One region of the Streptomyces sp. NPDC007901 genome, then DNA from elsewhere that is predicted to be linked to it. Evidence: riboswitches for the same ligand, from Rfam matches in the RefSeq annotation. Region 1 holds a riboswitch; each other region holds the start of a gene.

Evidence for each region. A riboswitch is a leader RNA that binds a small molecule or an ion and turns the genes downstream of it on or off. The one in region 1 is predicted to bind cyclic di-AMP.
Region 2: linked by a shared signal. The riboswitch ahead of ACFZDK_RS19900 (NlpC/P60 family protein) and the one ahead of ACFZDK_RS46950 (peptidoglycan DD-metalloendopeptidase family protein) in region 1 are both predicted to bind cyclic di-AMP.
Region 3: linked by a shared signal. The riboswitch ahead of ACFZDK_RS02275 (NlpC/P60 family protein) and the one ahead of ACFZDK_RS46950 (peptidoglycan DD-metalloendopeptidase family protein) in region 1 are both predicted to bind cyclic di-AMP.
Region 4: linked by a shared signal. The riboswitch ahead of ACFZDK_RS36875 (transglycosylase family protein) and the one ahead of ACFZDK_RS46950 (peptidoglycan DD-metalloendopeptidase family protein) in region 1 are both predicted to bind cyclic di-AMP.

The regions. Positions count from the first base shown of each region.
Region 1 covers NZ_JBIBKW010000025.1:14,025-18,228, forward strand. The annotation lists gene ACFZDK_RS46945 (aldo/keto reductase) at 1-904, opposite strand, end outside; gene ACFZDK_RS46950 (peptidoglycan DD-metalloendopeptidase family protein) at 1,078-2,118, opposite strand; cyclic di-AMP (ydaO/yuaA leader) riboswitch at 2,126-2,285, opposite strand; gene ACFZDK_RS46955 (hypothetical protein) at 2,721-3,002, shown strand; tRNA gene ACFZDK_RS46960 (tRNA-Met) at 3,200-3,273, opposite strand; gene ACFZDK_RS46965 (dihydrofolate reductase family protein) at 3,364-4,204, opposite strand, start outside.
Region 2 covers NZ_JBIBKW010000005.1:543,000-547,203, reverse strand. The annotation lists gene ACFZDK_RS19900 (NlpC/P60 family protein) at 1-1,718, opposite strand, end outside; cyclic di-AMP (ydaO/yuaA leader) riboswitch at 1,727-1,901, opposite strand; gene ACFZDK_RS19895 (SpoIIE family protein phosphatase) at 2,069-3,298, opposite strand; gene ACFZDK_RS19890 (DUF1996 domain-containing protein) at 3,610-4,204, shown strand, end outside.
Region 3 covers NZ_JBIBKW010000001.1:445,630-449,833, forward strand. The annotation lists gene ACFZDK_RS02270 (tellurite resistance/C4-dicarboxylate transporter family protein) at 1-789, opposite strand, end outside; gene ACFZDK_RS02275 (NlpC/P60 family protein) at 991-2,151, opposite strand; cyclic di-AMP (ydaO/yuaA leader) riboswitch at 2,160-2,332, opposite strand; gene pcrA (DNA helicase PcrA) at 2,654-4,204, shown strand, end outside.
Region 4 covers NZ_JBIBKW010000014.1:103,521-107,724, reverse strand. The annotation lists gene ACFZDK_RS36885 (cytochrome P450) at 1-844, shown strand, start outside; gene ACFZDK_RS36880 (transglycosylase family protein) at 1,023-2,006, shown strand; cyclic di-AMP (ydaO/yuaA leader) riboswitch at 2,204-2,404, shown strand; gene ACFZDK_RS36875 (transglycosylase family protein) at 2,409-3,083, shown strand; gene eno (phosphopyruvate hydratase) at 3,416-4,204, shown strand, end outside.

The DNA of each region.
Region 1 (4,204 bases):
TCAGGTGCAGGTCCGCCACCCCCAGCAGGGCCGGGAGCTGGTCCAGGCTGCGGGCCGAGGCGATGGGGGCCGCAACGGTGGGCTGGGCCGCCAGCCAGGCCAGGGCGACCGTGGGGACGGGGGCCGAGTGGGTCTCGGCGATCTCGTCCAGGGCGGCGAGGACCTTCTGGCCGCGCTCGGACTCCAGGTACGGGGCGGCGCGGCCCGCACGGGGGCTGTCGACCGTCGTGCCGGGGCGGTACTTGCCGGTGAGGAAGCCGGCGGCCAGGGAGAAGTAGGGGACCGCCGCGAGGCCGGTGCGGGAGGCGAGGTCCTGGAGGGGGCCCTCGTAGGTGTCGCGGGAGACCAGGTTGTAGTGGGGCTGGAGGGCGACGTACCGGGCGAGGCCCTCGCGGTCGGAGAGGTCCAGGGACTCCTGGAGGCGCTCCGGCGTGATGTTGGACGCGGCGATGTGCCGGACCTTGCCCGCCCGCACCAGCTCGTCGAGCGCGCCGATGATCTCCTCGACCGGGATCTCCGGCTTGTCGAAGTGCGTGTAGTAGAGGTCGATGTGGTCGGTGCCGAGGCGGCGCAGGGAGGCGTCGGCGGCGGCCTTGATGGTGGCGGCGGACAGGCCGAGGTACTCGGGGTGCTGGCTGACCTTCGTCGCGATGACGATGTCGTCGCGGTTGCCGCGCGCCTTGACCCACTTGCCGATGATCGTCTCGGACTCGCCGCCCTGGTGGCCCTCGATCCAGGCCGTGTAGGAGTCGGCGGTGTCCACGAAGTTGCCGCCGGCGGCCGCGTAGGCGTCGAGGACGGAGAAGGAGGCGGCCTCGTCGGCGGTCCAGCCGAAGACGTTGCCGCCGAGGGAGAGCGGGAAGACCTCGAGGTCGGAGGAGCCGAGTTTGCGAAGAGCAGTCATGCTCTGTATCAACGCGGGTCGCCCCGGCAGGCCATCCCGGCGCAGTACGAAGGTTTCGTAAACAGGCGCACGGGCACCCCGCCGGAAACACCGGACCGGCGGCCCGGACGCCGGGGGGTTGTCGTCGGGGCCGCCGGGGATCCCGGGGATCGTGGCTCGTAGGGGGTGTCCCGTTACGGGTTGAGGCCCTTGCTGCGCAGCCAGGTCATCGGGTCGATGCCGGTGGCCTGGCCGCCGGGGTGGACCTCCAGGTGGAGGTGCGCGCCGGTGACGTTGCCGGTGGCGCCCACGCGGCCGATGACATCGCCGGTGGCGACCTTCTGGCCGACGGAGACGCTGATCGACGACTGGTGGCAGAACCAGAGCTCGGTGCCGTCGTCCAGGGTCAGGATCGTGCGGTAGCCGTAGGAGCCGGCCCAGCCCGCCTCGGTGACCGTGCCGCTGTGGACGGCCTTGATGAGCGTGCCGGTGGGCGCGGCGAAGTCGAGGCCGGTGTGGTAGCCGGAGGACCACATGGAGCCGGCCTGGCCGAAGGTGCCGGTGATCGTGTACGAGACGACCGGCAGCGTGTACTGCTTGGCCAGCGCGGCGAGGCGCTCCTTCTCGGCCTTCGCCTTGGCGTCGGCCTCGGCCTGCTCCTTGGCGTCGGCGGCCTTGGCGGCCGCGGCCTTCACCGCCTTGGCCTCCGCGTCGGAGACCGCCTTGTCGGCGGCGGCCACGGCCTTGGCGCTGGCCTTGGTGTCGAGCTGGTTCTGCTGCTGCTCGGCCTGGGCGATGATCCGGCTGCGCAGCGCCTCACCGGCGTCGGACGAGGAGGAGTCCGCGTCGGTGGCGTTCGTCGTGGTGGTGACGCTGCTGAGCGCGGTCTGGGTGGCCTGGTGGCCGCCGCCCTCGCCGAGCAGGGAGTCGACGGACGACGGCAGGTCGGGCAGCGAGATGGAGACCGGCGGCTTGCCGGTGTTGGCGCTGGCCATGCCGCCCGCGCCGACGGCGGCTATGACGCCGACGCCGAGCACCGTGGAGCTGCGGGCGAGTCCGCCGCCCTTCTGCTTGGCGACGCGGTGCCGGCCGCGTACCTGGGTGAGGGAATCCTCGGTGGGGTTCCACTCCTCCCAGGGGCCCTCGTCGGTGCGGTAGCTGCCGTAGCCGAAGGTGTCGGGTTGACGCTGGCTGGGCACGAACGGGGCTGTCGGAGCAGGCCGGTTGGACGCCACGCGGGCGCACTCCTTTCCTTCCGTCGCCTACCGGGTTAGCTGACGGGTTCGGAGCGGGAAGGTCTCCTACGCGCGTATACCGGCCGATTCCTACCGGCGGCAGCCGTGCGATTCACCCCAAGGTGGTGGTTCCCCGGTTCCCTTGCGGGATTCGGCGCGTGCGCGCGGAGCCGTCGCGGGTGACGGCTGGGACGACCGCGCTGCGTTATCGAACGTTAATAGACCCAGCTGTCAGATTCCAAGCTGTTCTCCTTGATCATTAAGCTTTCAAAGCATGGACTTACCAGCCACGACAGGTCAAAAACGGTCGAGTCGACCGGGCCTCCTGCTCAGCACAGGAGTCACACACGTTTTGATGGTGACTCAGACGTTATGCGGAGGGCGGTCGTCCGGCGACCCTGTGTCACCGGCGCCGGGGGAAGCGAAGGTACGGCCGGCCAGGCGCCGTTCGGGATCGTAGAAGCGGCCGTGCGCGTCCCACGCCTCGGAGAGGCCGTCGGTGTACAGCAGCAGCAGGGTGGCTCCGCCGGGGAACGCGTGCTCGACGGCCCGAGCGGCAGCGCGGCCTTTGGCGCCCGCACCGCGGACACCCGGCCGTCGCCGTGCGGGAGTTCGGCGAGTACGGCGGTGGCGAACCCCTCGTCGACTTCGACCCCGCCGCGCCGCACGGCCTCGCGCACCAGCGGACGGCGTACAGGTCGCCGCCGATGAAGGCGCCCTCCTGGGCGGCCTCGGCGATCTCGCGGACGGGGGCGAGGCGCTGGTCGCCGATGCGGACGATCCGGTTGATGCCGACGGCGAGGACGGCGACGGTCGCCACGGTCAGGATCTCGGTCAGGGCGTCGGCGTCGGGAAGGAAGCCGAAGCGCGCGTGCACGGCGTAGGTGGCGAGAGCGCGGCGACGCCCGTGAGGACGGTGGTGCAGGGGTGCGGCGGTCAGCGGGGCGGGCCAGGGTGCGGGCGGCTGCGGACCCGCCCTCCGGCACCTCTCCAGGGCCCACGGCACGGCTCCCCACAGAACGGCCCGGGTACGACTCAGGGCCGGAATCCTCGATCTTGGATTCCGGCCCTGAGTCATCAGTAGCGGGGACAGGATTTGAACCTGCGACCTCTGGGTTATGAGCCCAGCGAGCTACCGAGCTGCTCCACCCCGCGTCGGTGAAACCAGCATACGCCATCAGAAGGAGGGGAGTCACACGGGTTGATACCGATGGGGTCCGTGGGGCCTCGGCTCCACACGCCCGCTCAGCCCAGCAGATGCCCGTTCGGTGCCTTCGCCGCGCTCTCGTACTCCCCCAGCACCAGCACCCGCACCCCCGCCTCCCGCAGCATCCCGGTCCCGTCGGCCGCCGTCACGAACGTGTCCGGCTCGCGCCACGCGGTCAGCACCCGTCGTACCCCGGCCCGGAGGATCAGCTCGGCGCAGGGGTGCGGGCGGGAGGCGCGGTGGGTGCAGGGTTCGAGGCTGGTGTAGACCGTGGCCGTGGGGAGGCGGGGGTCGGCCGGGGGGATCTTGGCCAGGGCCGCCTCCTCGGCGTGCACCACCGGGTCGCCGGCCTCCCGGGAGTGGCCGCGGGCCAGTTCCGTGCCGTCGGCCGCGACGACCACCGCGCCGACGCTGAACGCGGTCCGGGACGGCGGGCACTCGGCCGCCAGCTCGCAGGCGAGCCGCAGCCACGCCCGGTCCGCGGCGGACACCGACGCGCCCTCGCCGGGGGCGGTGGGCTCGTACCGCATGAGGACGACGTCCTCGATCCGGCGGGTGTCGGCCAGCCGCAGCCGCCCGGCCTGGTACCCGCCCGGGCCGAACAGCCGGGGCGCCTTGGGGTCGCCGACGAAGAGCGGGGCGAGGACGAGCTGGAGTTCGTCGGCCAGGCCCTGCTGGAGGAGCTGGGTGTGGACGGTGCCGCCGCCCTCGACCATGAGGCGCCGTACGCCCCGTACGTCGTACAGGTGCTCCAGCAGCGAGTGCCAGTCGAGGTCGGCGCCGAGGGAGACCACGTCGGCGGCGATGCCGAGGCCGCTGGCCCGCCGCGCACCCTCGTCCGTCGTGTAGACGATCTTCTCGCCGCCGGTGTGCCAGAAC
Region 2 (4,204 bases), on a different contig from region 1:
GCGGCCGGTGCCGGGGCGGCGGCGTAGGCGGCGGCCGGGGGCTGCATACCGACGGCGTAGCCGCCCAGGTCGGCGCCGGGTGCCGCGAAGTAGGCTCCGGTGCCGGGGTCGGCCTGCGTCATGGCGGCCATGGCAGCGGCGGGGGCCGCCGTGGGGTACGCGGCGGCCGGGTAGCCGGGGTCGGCGGCGACCGCGTAGCCGAGGTCAGCCGCGATCGGGGGCGCGCTCGCGTAGGCCGCGGTCGCGTTCGGCGCCATGGCCTGGAAGGCCCCGGCGTCCATCGGGGCCGACATGGGCGCGGCGGGGGCCGCGGCCGGGTAGGCGCCCGAGTCCGACGGACCCGCGGCCGGGAAGGCACCCGCGTCGGGCGACGTCGGCATCGGGAACGAGCCCGTGGCGCCCGGGGTCATGATGCGGAAGGAACCGGTGTCCCTCGGTGCCGGGGCGGGGACGCCGCCCATGTCCATGGGGCCGGCGGCCGGGAAGGCACCCGTGCCGCCCGGGGTCATGACCCACGAGCCGCTGGTGTCCATCGGGGGCATGGCCTGGGGCGCGCCCGCGCCCGGGCTCATGAGACGCGAGGCGCCCATGTCCACCGGAGGCATGACCTGGGTGGCGGCGGCACTGCCCGGGCTCATCACGCGGGAGGCGCCGAGGTCCATCGAGGGCATCGCCTGGGGTATGCCCGCGCTGCCCGGGCTCATGATGCGGGAGGCGCCGGTGTCCACGGGGGGCATGACCTGGGTGGCGTCGGCGCTGCCCGGGCTCATCACGCGGGAGGCGGGGGCGTCCATCGGGGGCATCGGCTGGGGTGCACCCGCATCGCCGGGGGCCATGCCGCGGGCGCCGGCGCCCGCCGGGTTCCTGCGCTGGGGGGTGCCGGCGCCGGGGGACATGATGCGGAAGGTGCCGGTGTCCGAGGGGGACACGACCGGGATGGTGCCGGTGTCCGACGGGGTCGACGCCGGGAGCCTGCCCGGACCGGCGGGCGCGCCGGACCCGAAGGAGCCTCTGTCGGTGCGCTGGGCCGGGATGCCGACGGCGGGGGCCGCCCACTGCTGCTGCGCCGGAGCCTGGGCCTCGGGGACGCCCCACGAGGTCTGCGTCTGTGCGGCGGGGGCCGCCTCGAGCGCCGCCACCGCGCGCTGACCGGTGCGCTGGGACAGTAGCTCACGGGCCTTGGCGATCTTGAGCTGGTTCTTGGTCTTGGAGGTACCCGGCGCGGCCCGCTGCGGCGCGGCGGCGGACACGGCCTTGGGCGGGCTCGACGGGCCGGCCGGCAGCGCGGCGGCGGGTCCGGCGGTCAGCTCCAGCTTCGGGCGGGCCGGCAGCTCGCGGACGACCTCGATGTCGGTCTGCCCCGACGGTCCCGCGGTCAGCTCCAGCCGGGACGGACCCGAGCCCTCCAGCTGGCCGAGCAGGTCGGCGGCCATGGAGCTGACGGGCCGGCGCGGGCCGGGCCGGTCGGGTATGCGGTCGGAGGGCAGCGCGGCGGGGACACTCGGCCCCAGCCTCGAACGCGCGCCCTCGAACCACTCCCGGGCGATGTTGTCCAGCCCCGGGTCGTCACGGCGGGGCCGCTTGAACAGCGGGACACCGCGTGAGCGCGAGCCTCCGCTCATCGCACGGGTGGCGTTGTAGTTCCCGGTGGCGTTCTCGGCCTGGTCGTAGAGGCTGTTGATCCGCTGTCGAACCTCGTCACGGCTCTCGGACGCCATGGGGGTCGTGCTCCTTCCGTACTCCGCCTACCGGGTTAGCTGTCGGGTTCGGGCGTCGAATCCGGAAGGTATGCCCTACGGCCCTTGCCCTGTGGGCAGTTGGCCGATTCACCCCAGTGATCGGTTGGGTCCCCGGCTCCGGATCGCCCCACGAGGGCACACCGGACTCGGCGGAGGCCGCACGGCCCGACGGGATTCGCCGGGGGGAGCCGAGCGGCTTAGCCGTCAACTTAGCCAACTTGTGTCACTCGTGTGAAGGTTGACGTGCGTAATGTCCGATACGTATTTGTGATGTTCGTCGTACTGTTCGGTATGGGGCTGTGCGGGACGGCATTTCGCGCGTGCGCTGATCACAGTCGTACGACGACCAGGGCGGTGTCGTCGGTCGCGCCATCCGGTGGCAGCAGCTCCCGCAGGACGGCGTCGGCGAGATCCTCCGGGTCCAACTCGCGGTGTGCGGCGAGGGATCGGGTGAGCCGGGCGAGCCCGGTGTCGATGTCCTCGCGGCGGCGCTCGATCAGTCCGTCGGTATAGAGGACGAGGGCGGCGCCGTCCTCGAACGCGGTGACGGCCTGCGGGCGCGGCAGCGGATCGGGGCGGGCGTCGAGCGGGGGATCGGTGGCCCGGTCGAGGAGTTCCACCCGTCCGTCGGTGTGCAGCAGGGCGGGCGGCGGGTGCCCGGCGCTGCTGTAGGTGACCGTGTGACGGGCGAAGTCCACGAACGCCGTCACGGCGGTGGCCGACTCGGCGCCGTCGATCACATGCGCGTACCGCCCCAGCACGCCGAGCGCCTGTGCCGGGCCTTCCGCCACCCGGGAGACCGCGCTGAGCGCACTGCGCAACTGCCCCATGACGCAGGCCGCTTCGAGCCCGTGCCCGACCACGTCGCCGACCGAGACGCCGATGCAGTCGCCGCCGACCAGGTCGACCAGGTCGTACCAGTCGCCGCACACGTTCAGCGCCCCGGTCGCGGGCCGGTAGCGCACGGCCGCCGGGTGGTGCTCCAGTTGCCGGGGGGCGGGCAGCATCGCCTCCTGCAGGGCGACCGCCACCTCGCGCTCCCGCGCGTGTGCCTGCCGCAGCCGCTCGTTGATCTCCTGCAGTTCGCCCGCGCGCCGGTACAGCTCGGCCTCCAGGACCTGGGTCCGTCCGTCGCCGGCGGCCCGGCGCGCCCGGATCAGCTCGGTGACCTCCTCGACCAGGTGCACCAGCAGGACGACCGTCCCGTCCGGGCCGAGGACCGGCACGTTCACCGGGCTCCAGTAGCGCTCCTCCCAGTGCCCGGGCCGGTCGGGGATCTCCACGTCGTACCGCTGCAGGGCCATGGTGTCCCGCTCGCCGGTGGCCAGCACCCGCAGCAGCGAGGTCTCCAGGTTGCGCATACCGGTCGCGGTGCTGTTGTTGGGGTTGTCCGGGAACACGTCGAACAGATACCGGCCGACCATGTCCTCGCGCTTGCGCCCGGCCATGCGCAGGAACTCCTCGTTGGCGTCCGCGTACACCAACTCGGGGGTCAGCAGCGCCACCATCCCGGGCAGTGTCTGGAACACCGCGGCGTAGTCGATCTCCGCCTCGCTCATGACAGGGTCACCTCCCCGCCGTTTTCGCACCAGTTTCCCATGAAACGTAAAAATTGCGCGGCACGATCCGGAGCCCCGTCGTGTGCGTTCCGTAGTCGACCGGTCACTCCACGGGTGTGCTGCCTGTGAGGTCACCGTGAATTCTTGAGACCGTTGAACACGGTGGTGTCGCGGTCCGTATGAAGCCGGGGATTTCCATGCCCGGCCGCCCACGACCACGCAGGGGTACGACCGTGAGTACGACCTTGAGACGTAACAGGCGCAGACGACCGACCGGAGCACGACGCGCGACGTTCGCAGCGGTCGCGCTGATGCTCGGCGGGGGAGGGCTGGTCGCGGTGAACGTCTACGCGTCGGCCACCGAGGGCGGCTCGGACCAGCAGCCCTGGCAGGGCCAGGTGCTCTCCGCGCCCACGGTCTACTGCCCCGACGTCGGCAGCGAGTTGACGGCGGTGCCCGACGGGGCCCGGTCCGACGTCGACCGTGAACTCGCCGAACTGGACCAGCAGATCGCGGCCGCCTACCAGCAACTCAAGGAATCCGCTGCCGCGATCGAGCAGAACCCCGGCCTGGCCGACCAGACGATCATGAATCCGCTGAAGGAGAAGCGGTCCGAGACGCTCGGGCGGATCGCCGACGCCATCGACCGCGAGGGCGACCGCCCCCAGGGCCTCGACGACCTCGCCGCCTGCACCCTGCGCTCCTCGAACCAGGGCGGCGAGCAGTCGGCGGCACCTCAGGACAGCGCCACGCCCAGCCAGGGCAGCAGCACCGGTACCGGGACCGGCACGGGCACCGGCGGACAGGGTGGCCAGGGCGGCAACGGCCCGGTCGCCGCCGACTACGCCGACATCACCACCGTCCAGCCCAATGTGCAGACCCCGGCCGAGCAGTCCGGCGGCTCCA
Region 3 (4,204 bases), on a different contig from region 1:
CCAGCGGCGCACGTCGTAGCGCAGCCGGGGCCGTACCGCCTCCGCGACCAGCAGGACGGCGTACCAGGCGAGGTCCAGGACCAGCAGCGCCACCGTCACCGTGCGCAGCACGCCCCGGTCGTCGTCGTTCCACAGGTACAGCCGCGCGCTGTCGGCGGCCAGCAGCTTCGCCCCGGCCAGCGCGGAGATCGCGAGCGCCCCGCCCGCGATCCACTGGTCGCCGGCCCCCTCGAGGACCTGCCGCCAGTCGAAGCGGGCCAGGGCGAACCCGTACAGCACCAGCCCCAGCCAGAACAGCACCAGCGCGGTGTGCGCGAGCCAGGCCGCCGTCAGGGCCGCCGCCAGCGTCGCCGCGAGTGCGGCCAGCCCCTGTGTGGCCACACAGTCCAGGAACACCGCGTCGGGCATGCGCCGCGTCCAGTGCCGTACGACGAGGATCAGCAGCGGCGGCCACAGCACCGCCGACAGTGCCAGCAGGGCCTCGGCGAGGGTCTGCCGGCCGAGCGCCGAGAACCGCGTCCCCAGCACCGTCGTGGCCGCCACCGCGGTGAGCGCGCCAGGCGTCCGCGCGTCCGTCAGCCAGCGCCCGCGGTCCACCAGCAGGCGTGCGACGAAGTCCACGGCCAGTCCCGCCCACGCCACGCAGGCCAGCACCAGCGCGATCCGGGACAGGGTCTCGGCCCCCGTGAGATGCAGAGCGACCGACACGATGGCGGTGGCCACCACGGCGGCCCCGGCCGCCGGCGGACGCTGCGCCCACCAGGCACGGAGGGGGGACTTGCCGGACATGTCGCCGATGCTAAGGAGCATCACCGGTGGTGCGGCCGGGGCACGCGCGCGAGGAGCGTGAAAACCGCGCGGGCGCGGGACAGCGGCGGGGGCGCGGGGCGCCCGGGGGTGGTGGGGTGAGGGCGGGTGTGGGGGAGTGGCCGGGGGCGCCCGAGGCTCGGCGACGTGCGCCCCCGGCCTCCGGCCCCTGCCCCCGTCACCTCAAGCCGGTCGCACCACGCTGTGGATGATCGACTCGCCGCCGTAGTAGATCGACTCCTCCCGGACGTACGCGCCGGGCTTCGGGGCGTGGATCATCATGCCGTTGCCGATGTAGATGCCGACGTGGCTGACGTCGTCGTAGAAGAAGACCAGGTCGCCGGGCTGGGCGTCGGCGAGGGAGACGGTCGTGCCGGCGTTCACCTGGTCGTAGGTGGTGCGCGGCAGGGAGACGCCCGCGGCCTTCCAGGCGGCCTGCGAGAGCCCGGAGCAGTCGTAGGAGCCGGGTCCGGTCGCTCCCCAGACGTACGGCTTGCCGATCTGCGCGCGGGCGAAGGCGATGGCCTTGGCGGCCTTCGTGGCGTAGGAGGAGTCGGAGGCGGAGGACGAGGAGCCGCTGGAGGACGACGTCGACGACGAGGACGACGAGGTGTCCTGCTTGGCCGCGGCAGCGGCGGCCGCCTGCTGCTTCGCGAGCTCCGCGGCCTTGCGTGCCGCCTCCTCCTGCTTCTGCTTCTCGATCTCCGCCAGCCGCGCCTTCTCCTGTGCCGTCAGCTTGGAGAGCAGCTCCCGCGCGGAGGCCAGTTTCGTCTGGACGGTGGTCTTGGCGGTCTTGAGGTCGTCCTGCGTCTCGGTGAGCGTCTCGAGGCTCTTGGCGGCCTCCTGCCGCTTCTTCATGGTCGCGGACTGCTGGGTGACGTAGTCGTCGACCGCGTCCTTCTGGCGCGAGGTCAGCCGGCTCATCAGCTGTGTCTGGTCGAAGTAGTCCTGGGGACTGTCCGCGAGCAGGAAGGTCGCCGTGTCGGGGGCGCTGGCTCCGGTCCGGTACTGGGCCGCGGCGAACGACCCCAGTTCCTCACGCGCCTTGTTCAGCCGGTCCGTGCGCCGGGCGACGTCGTCGAGCAGGGTGTCGACCTGCTTGTGCTGCGTACCGGTCTTCTCCTTGGCCGCGTTGTACTTCTCGGTCGCCGACTCGGCCTGCCGGTAGAGGTCGTCGACCTTCTTCTCCACCTCCTCCATGCTCGGCTTGCCGTCCGCGGAGGGCGCGGCGTTGGCCGTCTGCGAGAGCAGGGCCACGGAGGTGAGGGCGGCGGTGGCCAGGGCGGGGGTGCGTATGCCTGCTACGCGCGTTCCCGAGGGGCGGGACTTGCGGTGCGACGCCAACGGAGGCGACTCCTTCCATGTTCCGCCTACCGAGTTAGCTGTCGGGTTCGGGCGGGTGGTTCGGAAGGGTTGCCCTACGGTCCCTCCCCGGACGGGGAGTTGGGACCGATTCACCCCAAGGTCGGTGTGGGTCCCCGGCTCCGGACGCGCGAAGGCGTCCCGGACTCGGCGGAGGCCGTACGGCCCGGCGACGTTCGCCGGTGGGTGTCGTACGGCCTGTCCGGCACGCTAGCCAACTCGTGTGGCCCGTGTGAAGGTTGATGTGCGATATGCCCGATACATTTTCGTGACCTTGGGGTTCGGGCTCGTCCGGCCCGGAAGGTTCGAGCTGGTGTGGGCGATTTGCCGGGATCGGTGCGGCGGCTTTCGGTCGCTCGTGGTCGCTCGGAGCCGCTCGTGCCGTGCGCCGACCGGCCGTGACGGAGGGAATCCGTGCGGTCACCCCGGCGAGTTTTCGGGGTGGCGGCCGGTTGTCGGTGGGGCGGCCTAGACTCGGAGAGCGATGAGCAGCCTCTTTGACGACAGCTTCCTGGCGAGCCTCCAGCCCCCGCGCGGCCACGAGGAGGAACCCCCGCCGCCGCCCGAGGACGAGCACGTACCGGAGCCGATTCCGGACGACCTGTTCGGCGGGAAGTTCGACGTGCCCCCGGACCGGGACACCCACTACCGCGACGGCGCCCCCCGCCCCGCCCTGGACGCGGCGGCGCTCCTGGACGGGCTGAACGACAACCAGCGGGCGGCGGTCGTGCACGCCGGCTCCCCGCTGCTCATCGTGGCCGGCGCCGGCTCCGGCAAGACGCGCGTGCTCACCCACCGCATCGCCCACCTCCTCGGCGAGCGCCACGTCCACCCGGGCCAGATCCTCGCGATCACCTTCACGAACAAGGCCGCGGGCGAGATGAAGGAGCGCGTCGAGCAGCTCGTCGGCCCGCGCGCGAACGCGATGTGGGTGATGACCTTCCACAGCGCCTGCGTGCGGATCCTGCGCAGGGAGAGCAAGAAGCTCGGCTTCACCTCCTCCTTCTCGATCTACGACGCGGCCGACTCCAAGCGCCTGATGGCCCTGGTCTGCCGCGACCTGGACCTCGACCCCAAGCGCTACCCGCCGAAGTCGTTCAGCGCCCAGGTCAGCAACCTCAAGAACGAGCTGGTCGACGAGGAGGACTTCGCCGCCCGCGCGAGCGACGGCTTCGAGAAGACCCTCGCCCAGGCCTACGCCCTCTACCAGTCGCGGCTGCGCGAGGCGAACGCCCTCGACTTCGACGACCTGATCATGACGACGGTCAACCTGCTGCGCGCCTTCCCGGACGTCGCCGAGCACTACCGCCGCCGCTTCCGGCACGTCCTGGTCGACGAGTACCAGGACACCAACCACGCCCAGTACGCGCTGGTCCGCGAGCTCGTCGGCACCGTTGACCACCCCGTCGACGTACCGCCCGCCGAGCACGACCTGCCGCCCGCCGAACTGTGCGTCGTCGGTGACGCCGACCAGTCGATCTACGCCTTCCGGGGCGCGACGATCCGCAACATCCTCCAGTTCGAGGAGGACTACCCGAACGCGACGACGATCCTCCTGGAGCAGAACTACCGCTCCACGCAGACGATCCTCTCCGCCGCCAACGCGGTCATCGAGCGCAACGAGTCCCGCCGCCCCAAGAACCTGTGGACCAACGCGGGCGCGGGCGCGCAGATCACCGGCTACGTCGCCGACACCGAGCACGACGAGGCACAGTTCGTCGCCGACGAGATAGACCGTCTGACGGACGCGGGCGAGGCGAAGGCCGGCGATGTCGCCGTCTTCTACCGCACCAACGCCCAGTCCCGTGTCTTCGAGGAGATCTTCATCCGCGTCGGCCTGCCGTACAAGGTCGTCGGCGGTGTCCGCTTCTACGAGCGCAAGGAGGTCCGGGACGTCCTCGCCTATCTGCGGGTGCTGGCCAACCCGGAGGACTCCGTCCCGCTGCGCCGCATCCTCAACGTCCCCAAGCGCGGCATCGGCGACCGCGCGGAGGCGATGATCGACGCCCTCTCCCAGCGCGAGAAGATCAGCTTC
Region 4 (4,204 bases), on a different contig from region 1:
GGACCTCATCCACGAGTTCGCCTTCCCGCTCCCCATCTACGCCATCTGCGACCTGCTGGGCGTCCCTCGCGAGGACCAGGACGACTTCCGGGACTGGGCGGGAATGATGATCCGACACGGGGGAGGGCCGCGGGGCGGGGTCGCGCGGTCGGTGAAGAAGATGCGGGGCTACCTGGCCGAGCTGATCCACCGGAAGCGGGAGGCGCTGCCCGCCGAGGCCGGTCCGGGCGAGGATCTGATCTCCGGGCTCATCCGGGCCTCGGACCACGGCGAGCACCTCACCGAGAACGAGGCCGCCGCCATGGCCTTCATCCTGCTGTTCGCCGGGTTCGAGACGACCGTCAACCTGATCGGGAACGGGACGTACGCCCTGCTCACCCACCCCGAGCAGCGCGCGCGGCTGCAGGACTCCCTCGCCGTCGGCGAACACGGTCTGCTGGAGACCGGCGTCGAGGAACTCCTGCGCTACGACGGACCGGTGGAGCTGGCCACCTGGCGGTTCGCCACCGAGCCGCTCGGCATCGGCGGGCAGCGCATCGCGGCCGGCGACCCGGTGCTGGTCGTCCTGGCCGCGGCGGACCGGGACCCGGAGCGGTTCGCCGAGCCGGACACCCTGGACCTCTCGCGGAGGGACAACCAGCACCTCGGATACGGCCACGGCATCCACTACTGCCTGGGCGCCCCGCTCGCCCGCCTGGAGGGCCAGGCCGCGCTCGCCACCCTCCTCACCCGGCTGCCCGATCTGCGACTCGCGGCGGATCCGGGCGAGTTGCGCTGGCGCGGCGGGCTCATCATGCGCGGACTGCGCACCCTTCCGGTGGAGTTCACCCCCGTCGCCCGGTAAGTCACCGGTAAGCCCCTTACCAGCCAAAGGTGACCAGCACTCAAGTCTGTGATCTTCACGTGATCTGCGCGGCATTAACTTGTGACAAGTGATCGTCTGCCTATACGTTCACCCATCAGTGCGGCGCCCCTGCGGGACCCGCCGCACCGGTCACCGCTGTCGCTCGAAAGGTTTCCGCATGCTCTCCGGGAACGGTCGTCACCGTCGCCCCCGTCAGGCTCCGGCTCTCCTCGTCGCGGCCGGAGTGACCGGCTCCGCCATCGCCCTCCCGCTGCTCGGCGCGGCGAGCGCCAACGCGGCCGACGGCACCACCTGGGACCACGTGGCCAACTGCGAGAGCGGCGGCTCCTGGAGCATGGACACCGGCAACGGCTACTACGGCGGCCTGCAGATGTCGCAGGACGACTGGGACGCGTACGGCGGCACGCAGTACGCCACCACGCCCGACCTGGCGAGCCGTTCGCAGCAGATCGCGGTCGCCGAGAAGATCCTCGCCGACCAGGGCACCAAGCCCTGGCGGACCTGCGCCCTGCTCGCCGGGCTCTCCTCGGACGACGCCTCGGTGAACGTCGACCCGGGCGCCGGCGGCTCGGATGATTCGTCCGGTTCATCCGACTCGTCGGACTCGTCCTCCGGACTGTCGGATTCGTCCTCCTCCTCGGGTTCCGATTCCTCCTCGGACGCCACGGACTCCGGGGAAGCCTCCGTCACTCCCTCCCCGAGCGCGAGCGCGAGCGGCGACTCCAAGACGGACACCCCCAGCGAATCCACCAAGACGGACAAGTCGGAATCATCCAAGTCCGATGCCTCGAAGGCCGACGAGAACCCCGTCGTGCCCCAGGCCGACGACTCGGACAATTCGTGGCAGACCGGCGGGTCTTGGAGTCTGGTCGACACGGGGACCGCGAGCACCGGCGGCAAGCACCGCGGTGGCTCGGCGGACGAAAGTGCGACAAACGGTCAGAAGGTCACCTCCTCCGGGCGTCACGTCTCCCGCGACAGCGGCACCTACACCGTCCGCGACGGCGACACCCTCGCCTCCATCGCCGACTCCCTTGACCTCGACGGCGGATGGCGCGCGCTCTACGCCGCGAACAAGGCGGACATCGGCGCCGACCCGAACGCCATCGCCCCCGGTCAGACCCTGAAACTCAGCAGCTAATCGGGCGAAAAGCAGCGGGAGTTGGCGCCCCGCTTCGACGCTAATGTCCGGTTTGGTGAAAGTGTGGGATGAGTCTCAGAAGCCCTGATCATCTTTGAAATTCACCTGATGCCCTGTTTACGGTCAAGGCCGCTCGTCACCACGAGCCCCGGCCGTCGCAACGCCGAGTCCTGCCAGCGGCCGTCCGGGAACAGTCGTCGCGTCAAGCGCCGTAGGCAGGAGCGGGGGACCCAAGGTAAGTGCCGGGTCCGGCAGTTGAGCCCTCAGGGGCCTCATGGCCGAAAGGCCGCCGGAACCGGCTCGGGGTGAAGCCGCGCACCGACAGGCAGGTGTGCGGCCGGGCAACTCAACCGGCCCGAACCCGACAGCTCACCTCGCAGGCGTCGGTGAGGGGATCGATCCATGCTGTTTTCCGGCAAGGGCAAGCACCGCCGTCCGTCCAAGGCCGTCCGGGCCATCGCCGTCGCCGGGGTCACCGGCGTCGCCGTCGCCGCCCCGCTGATGGCGGCCGGCAGCGCCTCCGCCGCCACCGCCTCCGAGTGGGACACCGTCGCCCAGTGCGAGTCCGGCGGCAACTGGTCCATCAACACCGGCAACGGCTACTACGGCGGCCTGCAGTTCTCCGCCTCGACCTGGGCCGCGTACGGCGGCACCGCCTACGCCGCGCAGGCCAACCAGGCCACCAAGGCGCAGCAGATCACGATCGCCGAGAAGGTCCTCGCCGCGCAGGGCAAGGGTGCCTGGCCGGTCTGCGGCACGGGCCTGTCCAGCGCCACCTACACGGGCAGCAGCGCCGGCTCCTCCAACTCGTCGAGCACCAGCACCCGCTCGACCGACACCCAGGCCGCCTCCCGCTCCGCCGAGCGTCCGGCCGCCAAGAAGACCGTCACCACCCCGACCGGCAAGAAGGTCAAGAAGGGCGACGGCGAGTACAAGGTCGTCAAGGGTGACACCCTCAGCTCGATCGCCGAGAAGCACAAGGTCAAGGGCGGCTGGCAGGAGCTGTTCAAGCTGAACAAGGGCATCGTCGACGATGCCGACTTCATCTACCCCGGCCAGCAGCTGCACCTGAAGTAAGACCTGGCTGAACCACAGCCCCCTCACAGCCGTGGTCCTCATAGTGGGGACCACGTGAGGGTCACCCCCGTCCCCCACGGGCCCCCCGCCTCGGTGCGTTTTCCCCCGTACGCACCGGGGCGGGGTTTCTCTTTGGCCCGTTCTTCTCCCGTTCTTCATCCGGCCCCCCTTTGTTCCGGGGGTGAACAATAGATACCGTCTGTCCTTGTCCACGGGACGGTCGGTCGACGGCCGACGGCCCCGGGGCGGTTAGGCTCTAGTCGCAAGGCTGAGCAAGGGCCGACAAGGCCCGCGTGCGCCCCGCACAACCAGCGTCACATCCCAAGAAGGAGATGCTCGTGCCGTCCATCGACGTCGTCGTAGCCCGGGAAATCCTGGACTCCCGAGGCAACCCCACGGTCGAGGTCGAGGTCGGCCTCGACGACGGCAGCACGGGTCGTGCCGCCGTTCCGTCCGGCGCCTCCACCGGTGCCTTCGAGGCCATCGAGCTCCGTGACGGCGACCCCAACCGCTACCTCGGCAAGGGTGTCGAGAAGGCCGTCCTCGCCGTGATCGAGCAGATCGGCCCGGAGCTCGTCGGCTACGACGCCACCGAGCAGCGCCTGATCGACCAGGCCATGTTCGACCTGGACGCCACCGACAACAAGGGCTCGCTCGGCGCCAACGCCATCCTCGGCGTCTCCCTGGCCGTCGCGCACGCCGCCTCCGAGGCGTCCGACCTCCCGCTGTTCCGCTACCTCGGTGGCCCGAACGCGCACCTGCTGCCCGTCCCGATGATGAACATCCTCAACGGCGGCTCGCACGCGGACTCCAACGTCGACATCCAGGAGTTCATGATCGCCCCGATCGGCGCGGAGTCCTTCTCCGAGGCGCTGCGCTGGGGTGCCGAGGTCTACCACACCCTCAAGAAGGTCCTGAAGTCGAAGGGTCTGGCCACCGGCCTCGGCGACGAGGGCGGCTTCGCCCCGAACCTCGGCTCCAACCGCGAGGCCCTCGACCTCATCCTGGAGGCGATCAAGCAGGCCGGGTACGTCCCCGGTGAGCAGATCGCGCTCGCGCTCGACGTCGCCGCGTCCGAGTTCTACAAGGACGGCAAGTACGAGTTCGAGGGCAAGTCCCGC